Novipirellula caenicola: one gene and its partner. The protein of the gene in region 1 interacts with the protein of each later gene in a pairwise test. Links are inferred from orthologs where the notes say so. Each region holds a gene or a part of one and is shown on either strand. Other genes may lie near its edges.

The links.
Region 2: the proteins of ABEA92_RS07130 (region 1) and ileS interact in binary tests that used the Escherichia coli proteins (3 or more experiments, as listed by UniProt). The link is inferred for Novipirellula caenicola from one-to-one orthologs.

The regions. Positions count from the first base shown.
Region 1 is NZ_BAABRO010000002.1:894,279-899,817, reverse strand. What follows is about bases 984-3,798. They hold ABEA92_RS07130 (sugar ABC transporter substrate-binding protein), read left to right. Parts: upstream 984-1,815; coding sequence 1,816-2,781; downstream 2,782-3,798. Other genes in these bases: ABEA92_RS07125 (sugar ABC transporter ATP-binding protein), read left to right, coding at 2,778-3,798; rbsK (ribokinase), read left to right, coding at 984-1,511. In the rest of the region: ABEA92_RS07140 (LacI family DNA-binding transcriptional regulator), read left to right, coding at 1-582; more of rbsK, read left to right, coding at 579-983; more of ABEA92_RS07125, read left to right, coding at 3,799-4,301; ABEA92_RS07120 (ABC transporter permease), read left to right, coding at 4,316-5,275; ABEA92_RS07115 (sulfatase-like hydrolase/transferase), read left to right, coding at 5,511-5,539. UniProt on the Escherichia coli protein: Part of the ABC transporter complex RbsABC involved in ribose import. Binds ribose. Also serves as the primary chemoreceptor for chemotaxis.
Region 2 is NZ_BAABRO010000001.1:686,576-693,311, forward strand. Bases 1,693-5,704 are described here. They hold ileS (isoleucine--tRNA ligase), read left to right. Parts: upstream 1,693-2,075; coding sequence 2,076-5,504; downstream 5,505-5,704. Other genes in these bases: ABEA92_RS02410 (hypothetical protein), read left to right, coding at 1,693-1,795; purN (phosphoribosylglycinamide formyltransferase), read left to right, coding at 5,504-5,704. In the rest of the region: ABEA92_RS02405 (penicillin-binding protein activator LpoB), read right to left, coding at 22-741; more of ABEA92_RS02410, read left to right, coding at 1,277-1,692; more of purN, read left to right, coding at 5,705-6,100. UniProt on the Escherichia coli protein: Catalyzes the attachment of isoleucine to tRNA(Ile). As IleRS can inadvertently accommodate and process structurally similar amino acids such as valine, to avoid such errors it has two additional distinct tRNA(Ile)-dependent editing activities.

The DNA of each region.
Region 1 (5,539 bases):
CTGGTCGATCGCGGATTTGCCAAAAGTAAACTCGTCCAAGTCACATCGGATCATCGCTGCGGTGCCCAGCGGGCAACCGAGTTGCTGCTGGACCATGGACACCGATCCATCGGCGTGTTGCAAGGATTACCGGGAACGTTACCGAACGACCAACGAATCGAAGGACTTCGCGAGGGATTAGCCAAACATGACATCCAATTGGACTCGGCGATGATCGCCGGCGACAGTTTTAGTGAACATTCGGGCTACGAATCGGCCAAACGACTACTAAGCCTGCATCCGAACATCACTGCCTTTTTCGCCTTTAGCACTCCAAACGCTTTGGGAGCCCTGCGGCTGATTTCGGAAATGGGGCTGCGTGTTCCCAAGGATCTGTCGATCGTGACCTTTGACGATATTCCTTTCGCCGATTTTATGAGTGTTCCGCTGACCACCATCGCACAAGACGTCCCGGCGCTGGGACGCACCGCCGCCGAACTGATCACCCAACAATTGCGAAGCGGCAAACGTCCCCGAATCAAAAAACATTCGATGAAAGTACACTTAGTGAGCCGCGACTCGATCGGCGAGGCAAAACGATGAAACGCAAACGCCCCAAGATCACGGTCGTTGGATCGATCAATATGGATTTGGTCGTTCGCTGTGACCGTTTTGCTCGTCCTGGAGAAACGATCACGGCAACTTCGTCGGCCGAGATCAGTGGAGGCAAAGGTGCTAATCAAGCGGTCGCCGCTGCCTTGGCGGGCAGCGATGTGCGAATGATTGGCCGCGTCGGCGACGATGCCTTCGCTGGCACTCTACGTCAGAACTTGAAATCGCACGACATTCAATGCGATGGCGTGATCACGACCCAAGATTGCCCCAGCGGACTTGCCATCGTGACGGTGGAAGCCAGCGGCCAGAATTCGATCATGTTGGTCCAAGGAGCCAATGGACGCGTCACGCCTGAGGATATCGAAACGCGTCGTGATGTGATCGAGACGGCCGAAGTGGTGCTGTTGCAGCTTGAAATCCCGCTCGATGCGGTACTCGCCACCATCGCAATCGCCAAGCAAGCCGGCGTGCGGACCATCCTGGACCCCGCTCCCGCACCCCAGGTGTGGAGCGATGAACTGCTGGGCGTGGACTTGGTTTGCCCGAACGAAACCGAGGCGGCTGCGATTGTGGGGCGTCCCGTTGAAACGATCGAAGATGCGAACAACGCGGCCCAAGAACTACACCGCCGAGGATGCGAGAACGTCGTGATCACGTTGGGGGACCGCGGATCGGTGCTGTACTCAAACAACACATTGCACCACTTCCCGGCTCACCCTATTACCGCCGTTGACACGACCGCCGCAGGGGATGCGTTTGCGGGTGCCTTGGGCGTTCACTGGGCCGAAACCGACAACTTGATCCAGGCCGTACGATTCGCCAGCGCGGCGGGGGCAATCGCGGCATCACGCCATGGCGCCCAGCCAAGCATGGGGACGCGTCCGATGATTGAGAAACAAGTGAGGAGTGAGGAGTGAGGAGTGGCTCTTGAGAGCGTGAGGCTTCAAAAATCATAACCCGGCGCGTCAGCGAGGCACCGAGCCAAGTTAAAGATTCCCTCGCTGACGCTTCGGGTTGTGATAAGAGCGCAACTCAAAAACTCACGCATCGGGTTGGGATGCTGATTGGTCAACGGATCGAACACAAACGAAATTTCCTGAGCCGAACGCATTACGACCCTCGGATGACCCCAAAGACAACTTCCGAACTGATTTGTCCTGATACGGATTTGCCCCGATAAAACATCCTTTCATTTTTACCGCACACGTCAAAGAGAGAACCATGAACGTTCGTCATTCCATTTTGCTGTTAGCCCTGATGTTGTTGGTGGGCTGCAACTCATCGTCGACCACGCCCGAAGGTCCCCAAGCCGCAGACGCGGACAATGACAAGCCTCGCGTCGCCTTGATCATGAAGTCGTTGGCGAACGAGTTTTTTTCGACCATGGCTGATGGGGCGACGGAACATCAAGCTGAACACGCGGATGACTACGACTTGGTCGTCAACGGAATTAAGGACGAACGTGACCTCAGCCGCCAAGTCTCGCTCGTCGAAGAAATGGTCGCCAGCGGCGTGGATGCGATTGTGATCGCTCCGGCGGATTCAAAAGCACTGGTTCCGGCGCTGCGTCGTGCATCGCAAGCGGGTGTCGTCGTGATCAACATCGACAATCGACTGGATGCCGACGTGCTGGCACAAGAACAGATTTCGATCCCGTTTGTCGGTCCCGATAACATGGCGGGAGCCAAGACGGTGGGCGATCACTTGGCGGCCAAACTGAACAAAGGAGACAAGGTGGCGATTTTGGAGGGCATCCGCACTTCATTCAATGCCCAGCAGCGTTTGAAAGGCTTTCAAGCCGCGATGCAAGACGCTGGGATTGAGATCGTCGACAGCCAAACGGCCGAATGGGAGATGAGCAAAGCGAACACGATTGCATCGTCGATGTTAAGCGAACACCCCGAGATCAAGGCGATCTTGGCGGCGAACGATTCAATGGCCTTGGGGGCAATCGCGGCGGTCAAAAGTGCAGGCCGCGAAGGCGAAGTGATGATCGTGGGCTTTGACAATATCACCGCGATTCAAGAGGCGATCAAACAAGGCAAGGTCCTGGCGACCGCGGACCAGCACGGTGATCAGTTGGCGGTATTTGGTATCGAGGCGGCGCTGAAGCAAGTCAACGAAAAATCGGCAGCCACCGCCGATGTTGAAACGCCGGTCGATTTGATCACAAAGGAAAGCCTGTGAGTTCGTTATTGCAAGTCGATGGGCTGACAAAGCGTTACGGCCGTGTAACGGTTCTGCAAAACGTGTCGCTGGAGCTACGTTCGGGCGAGATCCATGCACTGTTGGGAGCCAACGGGGCGGGCAAAAGCACGTTGTGCAAGATCATCAGCGGGCTTGTGCCAGCATCCGAAGGCGAGATGACGCTCGAGGGTGACTCGTTTGCTCCGTCGAACAAGCAAGACGCGGAAAGCCGCGGTGTCGAGATCGTGCAGCAGGAGTTGAATCTGATTCCGACGCTGTCGGTCGCCGAAAACCTGCTGCTGACTCGGTTACCCCATCGATTCGGCGCGGTTGACACAAGGGAACTGCACCGCATGGCTCAGCAGATCCTGGATCGCTTTGGATTGTCAGACGTCTCCACACACGCGTTGGTCGGGTCGCTCGGGGTAGGTCGGCAACAAATGGTCGAGATCGCGGCCGCGCTGGCACGCCAGTGCAAGCTGCTGATCCTGGACGAACCCACCGCAGCGCTATCAGGTAGCGAATCCGAGCAATTGTTCGCCCATTTGCAGCGACTGCGTGAGGACGGGGTTGCGGTCATCTACATTAGCCACCGCTTGGACGAGGTCGCAAGGTTAAGCGACCGAGTCACCGTGCTGCGTGACGGGACGCTTGCGGGCACCCAACCGACCGCATCGCTAACGACCGATGCAATGGTCGATTTGATGAGCGGCGAAGCGACGGCATCAGCCAAACGTGATCACGTCTGCCACACGAGCAGCGAAACGGCGATGCGGGTCGAGTCGTTGACGTCGGGGATCGTTCGCGAAGTCAGCTTCACCGTGCAGCGAGGCGAGCGACTAGGGATTACGGGATTGGTGGGGTCGGGCCGGACGGAATTATTGCGAGCGATCTTTGGCGCCGATGTTGCGACGTCTGGACACGTTTACCTAGGCCGCGATCACACACCGCGTCGGTTCCGGCACCCCAGCGAAGCGGTCGCGGCGGGCATGGCGATGGTCACCGAAGACCGCAAACAGGATGGGTTGTTATTGTCACAATCGATTCGCACCAACACGACGCTGAGCAGTTTGTGGCCACGATTTTCGCGTCTCGGATTGACTCGCGAGACCGAAGAAAACCGCATCACCACCGAGATGCGAGACTCGTTGGCGACACGTTGCGAGTCGATTGATCAATTTGTTGGCACGCTGAGCGGTGGGAACCAGCAAAAGGTTGCGGTCGCCAAATGGCTGGTTCGCGACGCCGACGTCTTTTTGTTTGACGAACCGACTCGCGGCATCGATGCCGGGGCACGACAGCGGATTTATCAACTGTTCGAAACGTTAGCCAATCAAGGCAAAGCGATCGTGATCGTCAGCAGTGATTTAGAAGAATTGTTTGAAACATGCGATCGCATCGCGGTGATGTCGGCGGGCCGAATGGTCGACACGTTCGGTCGCAACGAGTGGAGCGAAGAAAAAATCATGCAAGCATCGTTCCACGGCTATAAAGACCGTTTGCAGAGCGTCCATTCATAAGATCATCATTTCCAATGAAACAAACTCAACTTCGACAATCGATTCTTCAATACGGTGGACTGGTGGCGGTGCTGATCGCACTTGTCGCGGTGTTCAGCGTGATGAGCAAGAATTTTTTTCAGATGACCACGCTGGTATCGATCGCGAACCAGATTCCTGATCTGACGTTTCTCGCCGTCGGTATGACGTTGGTCCTGGTAGTGGGCGGCATCGATTTGTCGGTCGGGTCGCTGTTGGCGCTGTCATCCGCGGTGCTGGGCGTGCTGATGGCGAACCAGGAGTGGCCGCTGTTGGCGGCGCTGCCGATTGCGATGTTGGTTGCGGGGGGCTGCGGATTGATCAACGGCTTCATCTCGGTTGGCTTCGGCATCCCATCGTTCATTGTCACCTTAGGGATGCTGGAGATCGCTCGCGGTGCGACCAAGGTGGTGACCGATTCACAATCGGTTTACATCGGCAGCCGCATCGAGTGGTTTGGTCAACCGATCACGAGCATCCTGTTGTCACCGGCGTTTTTTGTCGCCGTGGCTACCGTGATTGCGGGCCAATTTGTATTAATGCGGACGGTGTTCGGTCGCTATTGTGTCGCGATTGGCACGAACGCCGAAGCGGTCCGCATGTCGGGCATCCGCGCGGCTCCCTATTCGATTGCGGTGTTTGGGATCAGCGGATTGATGTGTGGTTTGGCCGGCTTGGCCCAATCGTCGCGATTGTCGACGGCCGACCCGAACGCAGCTATCGGAATCGAATTGGCGGCCATCGCCGCTTGCGTGATCGGTGGCACCAGTTTGATGGGCGGGCGAGGCAGCGTGATCAGCTCGTTTATCGGTGTGCTGATCATTCAAGTCCTGCAAACCGGGCTTGCACAAATCGGTGTCTCCGACGCCAACAAACAAATGATCACCGGCGGCGTGATTGTCGCTGCGGTGTTACTAGACGCCCTGCGAACCCGTTGGGGGCGAGCGAAGGTTTGAGTTACACAGGCTACACGCTTCGTTTCCCTGGGCTCCGGGCTGCCAAACGCTACAAGCTGTGGCGGGAGCCTCTGAAAGAAGTGCAATACCAAGCTGGAGCCTGGTAACGAGCTGAACGAACTTATTACTGACGGATTTCACAATGAGGGATAGGCTTCTAGCCTGTTTTCGATGCGATGACAGGCTGGAAGCCTATCCCACATTTACTCACCGTATGACACCCGAGAATGAATCGATGAAAACGTTGTTTCTAGCTTTGCCGTT
Region 2 (6,736 bases), on another replicon or contig:
TTTGAACATCAGCTCGCCGAATCAACCGTCACCTTGGCCGAGACCAAAGTTCCACCATTTTCCAGCACGTGTCTTCGAATAGCCTTTACGGATCGTCGCCGACTCTTTCAAAAAGTCACCGGTATGCAAGTTGACCATTTCAAGTGTCAACAAGTAGTCACGCTGGGTGGTCTTGTTGCGGTCCGTCGTGCCGCTGGTGATGGTGGCGTACAGCAAGTAATCCACGGGTGCACCTTGGCGCCCAAGTGCCGCGGCGAATTGGGTTCGGTTCTCGGGCAAAAAAAGCGAATCGGGACGAAGCCGAGTTTCGACTAAGGCCGCATCGACCATGCGTCGGCTGATACAGCGGAATGTTTCAGCTGAATTGATTTGCGAATCGATCCGCTCGTACAACTGATCTTTGAAATCGATCATTTCCTCGGCGCTCTTGTTTTCGATCCCGATAAAGCAAACGGTGGCCGGCCCGGAAGCCAGCGCGGATCCGATTTGCCCATCCATCTGCATCGCGTTGGCCGATTCGAACGAGACGGTCTGGATCGCTGGCGGGCATCGCCCCAACAACTTGGCAACCGACTCATCCACCAACGGGTTCCAAGTGGCCGCGCCGGCCGCATGACTGCCGACAAGATCCTTGTCGTTGGCGGCCAGAATGTGTCCATATTGTCGGCCTGCACACCCCACCGCGACGCTGATACAACCGATTGCGAGCAAAGGGAGCGATAGAACAGCAAAGTTTCTCATAGGATTTCCATCCGTTAAATCCGCAACGATTGATGATTCCAAGGTGGCATCGGCGATCCCTTGCCCCCGACAATGCGTTTTACTGGGCACCGACGGGATCCGGCGGAGCTCATCAAAGGTGTGTTTGTGTGAGGTTGGATTGACAATGACGCTGTCCAAACGACGGGAAAAACTTGGGAAATCAAAATTTCTGCAAGAATTCCTCGCTCGAATGTTGCCAGTCGCCTTGTCGGTTTGATGTGAGGTATCAAAATGTGGTTCACGTCGGCTAGAGCACTGCCCTTGGCGAGAACTTGGCCAATCGGGTAGTGATTGCCACCTGATCCGATTGAATCGGATGTTCCGGTCGAACTGCGTTGACAAATTGTGCTGGATCGAGAAACTCACGCAGTTCTTCCTGTCCCCCCAAAGCACCGCAGACTACCCCATGTGAATCATCCCCGTCATTTGTGCAGCTACGCTTGACGGCGATCCATGCCAGAATTTGCTATCGAACTGGCTTTCTACAAGAATTTTCTGAGATCTTTCATCACTTATGCCTACCCCTACCGAACAATCCGAATTGGTTCCATCGACCGCGACATCGCCCACCGTTCCGCGAACAAATCCGCACGAAGGCGACTATTTAGGCGGCACGTTTTCGGGACAGATGACGCCGCCAACCATGACGGCATGGACGGGGGGTGCGATTTTGCCTTCGCCAACATCGATCGATGACGACGATTTGCTTGATGATGACGACGACGATGATGGGGACGAGGACTCCGGATTTGGCTCCGATGACGACTCCGAAGGAGGCGGCACGGGCGACGACGGATTCAACGATGGACTCGATGAAGACGACGAGGTCGATGAATTCGACGATATCGACGAAGATGATTTCGATGACGATTTTGACGACGATTTCGAGGAAGAACTCGAAGACGACTACGAGATCGAGATCGAAGACGAAATCAGTGCCGAATTTGGGCTGAGCAGCGGCGACGGCACCGAGGACGACGAACTGGAAGATTTCGACGACTTTGACGACGTCGACGACGACCTGAACGACTAGATCCCCCGTTTCGGTAGTGGAGCTTGCGAAAGCTCCCTGTTTTCTACGTGCAAGTGGATCTTTAGCAAGATCCACTGCCCAAAATCAGCGACTCCCAACGCACTCGTTAGCGTCAGCGGCGTTGGGCATGGCTGTACCGCGAAATCACGCCCGCTCTTCGAACACAGGTCCTGCAAAGGTGTCTTAAAATCGGATATGGTTTCCGATTAGTTGTTGTCTGGCGGAATATTGAAATTCGCCGACTCCCGAACACCTTTGCCCTAGCGTCTAAAAGCGATTGATGATGCCCGCTTCCGTGAGTCCTTTCCGTGCTCCACCGAGCAGCCCCAATTTCCCAAAACTTGAACTCGAAGTTTTGCAGTTTTGGGACGATCACGACATCTACAAAAAATCGTTGGCTCAGCGTGCCGATGCTCCTTCGTTTGTCTTCTACGAAGGCCCTCCGACCGCGAATGGCTTGCCGCACCCTGGCCACTGTCTGACCCGCTCGATTAAAGACGTTTTCCCCCGCTACAAAACGATGCGAGGCTATCGCTGCGAACGCAAAGCGGGCTGGGACACGCATGGTTTGCCGGTTGAAGTCGAGGTGGGCAAGGAACTCGGCATCCACAGCAAGGAAGAGATCGAAGCGTTCGGTGTCGAACCCTTCATCCAAAAATGCCAACAGAGCGTGTTTCGCTACATGCAGCAGTGGCAAGACCTGACCCGCCGACTCGGATTCTGGGTCGACCTGGAAAAGGCCTACGTCACCTACCACCAAAGCTACATCGAAAGTGTTTGGTGGAGTCTAAAGACACTTTTCGAACGCGGGCTGTTGTACCAAGGACACAAGATCGTGTGGTGGTGGGCCCAAGGCGGCACGGCGCTGTCCTCGGGCGAAGTCGGCCAAGGCTATCGCGAAGTCGCCGACCCCAGCGTGTATGTGCTGTTCCCGTTGGTCAACAATCCCAAACGTTCGCTTGTCGTATGGACCACGACTCCCTGGACGCTGCCAAGCAACATGTACGCGGCGGTCCACACCGAATTGGACTATGCCGTCGTCCGTGACGACGAAACCGGCCAAGAACTGGTGATCGCAGCCGACCTAGTCGAAACGATCGCAGGCAAACTGAAACGCGAACTTCCCGTCCTGGAAACCGTCTCCGGAAAATCGCTGGTCGGCCAGCGTTACGTTCCTCCGTTTGACAACTATTACAAAACACTCGGCGACGCGACCGGCAACCTGACCAGCGGCGAATCCGAAGCGTTGATGTGGCGAGTCGTCTCGGCTGACTTTGTGACCACCGAATCGGGTAGCGGTATCGTTCACCAAGCACCAGCGTTCGGCGAAGTCGACTACGAAGTGCTGACCCAAGAGCAAGCACGTTTTGTCGAAACCGATCGGCCCGAGCTGTTGTGCGCGGTCGGACCGGACGGCAAGTTCACTGACGACTTTGCGGAGATGAAAGGCACTTGGGTCAAGGACGCCGACAAACCGATCTCGCGGATGTTACGCGACGCCGGCAAGTTGTTGTTGCTCGAGCAATACCTTCACGATTATCCGTTCTGTTGGCGAGCGAGCGAAGATCCGCTGATCCAATATCCACGCCGCAGTTGGTTCGTGCGAACAACCAAGTTCCGCGACCTGATGCTGAAAAACAATTCGCAAATCGGCTGGCAACCTGAACACATCCAAAACGGTCGTTTTGGCAATTTCCTCGAATCCAACGTCGACTGGGCACTGTCGCGTGAACGTTTCTGGGGCACACCGCTGCCGATCTGGGTTTGCCAAGAAACCGGACAAATGGAAGCGGTCGCCAGCTACGACGAAATCCTGGCCAAACCGGGTGTCCAAGGAACCGAAGTTTGGGAACAGGCCAAGGCGGCCAACCCCGAATTGGCGGACGATCTGCGAGTCCACAAACCTTACATCGACGCGGTCACCTATGATTCGCCGTTCGCCGAGGGTGCTCGGATGCAACGGGTGACCGAGGTCATCGACTGCTGGTACGACAGCGGTGCGATGCCGTTCGCCCAATGGGGCTGGCCTCACCAAAACCACGAATCGTTCCAAGATCAATTCCCCGCCGATTTCATCTCCGAAGCACTCGACCAGACTCGTGGTTGGTTCTACAGCCAATTGGCGATCAGCACGATGTTGTTCGGCGAAGGGGCCTCGATCAGCGAACGAGAAGATGGTGGCGAAACTCAAAAGGTGTCGGACACCCTTTCCGACGATTTGGCCGCTCAAGCCTACCCGCATCCGTATCGCAACTGCATCGTGCTGGGGTTAATGCTCGGCGAAGACGGCAACAAGATGAGCAAGAGCTTGCGAAACTATCGCGAGCCCAACGAGATCTTTGACAAGTACGGTGCCGATGCACTGCGTTGGTTCTTCTTTGCTGGGCAACCGCCGTGGACCGCCATCCGCTACCGCGAACAATCGATCAAAGATTCGATCCCCGAGTTCCTGCTGCGACTTTGGAACGTCTTTAGTTTCTTCAGCATCTACGCCGGTATCGACGGTTTCGATCCTACCACCGCAACCGACGCGGACGATCAACTCACTTCGGCAAGTTTGGCGTCGGCTCCAACGTACCGCGATATCAGCGAGCGAAGTGAAATCGATCGCTGGATCATGTCGGAGCTGAATCGCACGAATGAAATCGTGGTCGACCGCATGGACGTGCTGGACAACTACAACGCGTGCCAAGCGATCACGTCGTTCGTCGACGGATTGAGCAATTGGTACGTTCGCCGTAGCCGCGACCGATTCTGGGCCAGCGACAAGGACTCGCAAGACAAACACGATGCCTACTGGACGCTGTACGAATCGCTGCTGCAGATCACCAAGATCGTCGCTCCGTTTGTGCCGTTCCTATCCGAAACGCTTTGGCAAAGCTTGACCGAACCGTTTGGAGATCGCACACGAAAGAGCGTCCACTTGTGCGATTACCCGGTCGCCGACAACGATCGCATCGACGCGAAACTTTCGACCAGCATGAAACTGCTGCGTGAAATCGCCTCGCTTGGCCGTGCCGCACGCGCCGAAGCCAAACTGAAAGTCCGCTTGCCACTTTCGCAAGTCGAAGTGGTGTTGGCGGATGATGCAGAGATCGATTGGCTGAAGTCGCACGACTCGCTCGTTCGCGAAGAATTGAACGTCAAATCGGTCGACTACACCACCGAAGGCGACCAGTACGTGCAGTACACCGTGGTCCCAAATTTCAAACGACTCGGCCCACGCGTTGGCAAAAACATGCCGGCGGTCAAAAAAGCACTGACCACCGCCGACGGCAACACGCTGCTGACGGCACTGGGGCGTGACGGATTCGTGGAAATCGAATTGCCCGGCGGTGAACCGTTGAAACTCGATAACGAAGACATCGAAGTTCGCTTGAAGGCCAAAGAGGGCTGGGCCGCCAGCCAAGGTGCCAGCAGTGTTGTCGTTCTGAACACCGAGGTTACCGACGAACTCCGCCGCGAAGGGATCGCCAAGGACCTGATCCGAACGATCCAAAGCAAGCGGAAAGAAATCGATTGTGGTTACACCGACCGCATCACCGTAGGCATCCTCAGCGACGACATCGAAGTCGCAACGGCGCTTAAAGAACATGGTGATATGATCTGCAGCGAAACGCTAGCCAGCGAACTTCGCTCCGATGCGATCGCGGGTACCGAGCCGAGCGAAACGGAATTCGGCAAAGTCTTTGTGCAAAAGAACGTCTGATGCCAGAATCCAACATGAGCGAATCGAAACTTCCCATCGCGGTATTCCTGAGCGGCAGTGGGCGTACGCTTGCCAATTTGATCCGCCATCGTGACGAACACGGGTTGCCAATCGAAATTCGATTGGTGATCAGCAGTCGTGACGATGTTCGTGGCTTGGAGATCGCCAAAAACGATGGCATTCCCACGCGAGTGGTTCGTAAACGTGATCACCGCGATCCGTTTGAACACTCACGTGAAATGTTTGATCCCTGCCGCGAAGCCGAAGTCAAATACGTCGTGATGGCGGGCTATTTGAATCATGTGCTCGTCCCCAACGACTTTGAAAACCGAGTGATCAACATCCATCCGTCGCTGCTGCCGTCGTTCGGCGGTGCGGGGATGTATGGCCACTTCGTACACGATGCGGTACTAAAGCGAGGCGTCAAGATCAGCGGCTGCACGGTCCATTTCGTCGACAACGAATACGACAACGGTCCGATCATTGTGCAAAGGTCATGCCCTGTAAAACCCGATGACGACGCCGACACATTAGCCGCCCGCGTGTTCGAGCAAGAGTGCCTGGCACTGCCCGAGGCGCTACGAACCCTGCTCTAAAAAAAAATGCCACCCACACAGATGCATATTGAAGCGGGGCATCTTGCATTTAGGGGGAAAAGCTTCGGAAATTCCCTCGGTCCTACCCAACTGGCTAGGTGCAGAGAAAATGATGGAATGTAATACCGACGTCCCGACCGATCGCTCGGATCTTTGAACCACACCCCGCAAATGTCAGGCTCTTCGGCCCGGAACACAGCGTTTAGAAAACGACAGAAAGATTTTTTTGCTGACGTTGGGCTTCTCTATTTTTCTGTCGCATCAATATTTCTGTCGATACCGACCGCGGTACGAGCAAAGGTGCCCGGCACTCATTCACCCCGATCCGTATGGTCCGAGAGGCCCAGTAACGATCAATCTCGCGAATTCCGGTCCCGGGTTCACACCTAAACGCCAAGTGTTCGACGTAATGTTACGACATAAAGTTATCCCTCTTTCTTTCTGCCTTGCCGGAGTATTGACGTCTTTTATCTATGCGAAGTTCGTCGGCATCGTAATGGTGAACGACGAGATGAATAGGCTTGGTCATGCAAGCGTCGACTGGACAAGCCCTCAGATCGCCCATCTGAACACGTTGCATTTCATTCATGTCGTCCTCCCCAGCTTACTCGAACTAGCATGCCTCCTAGGTGGCTC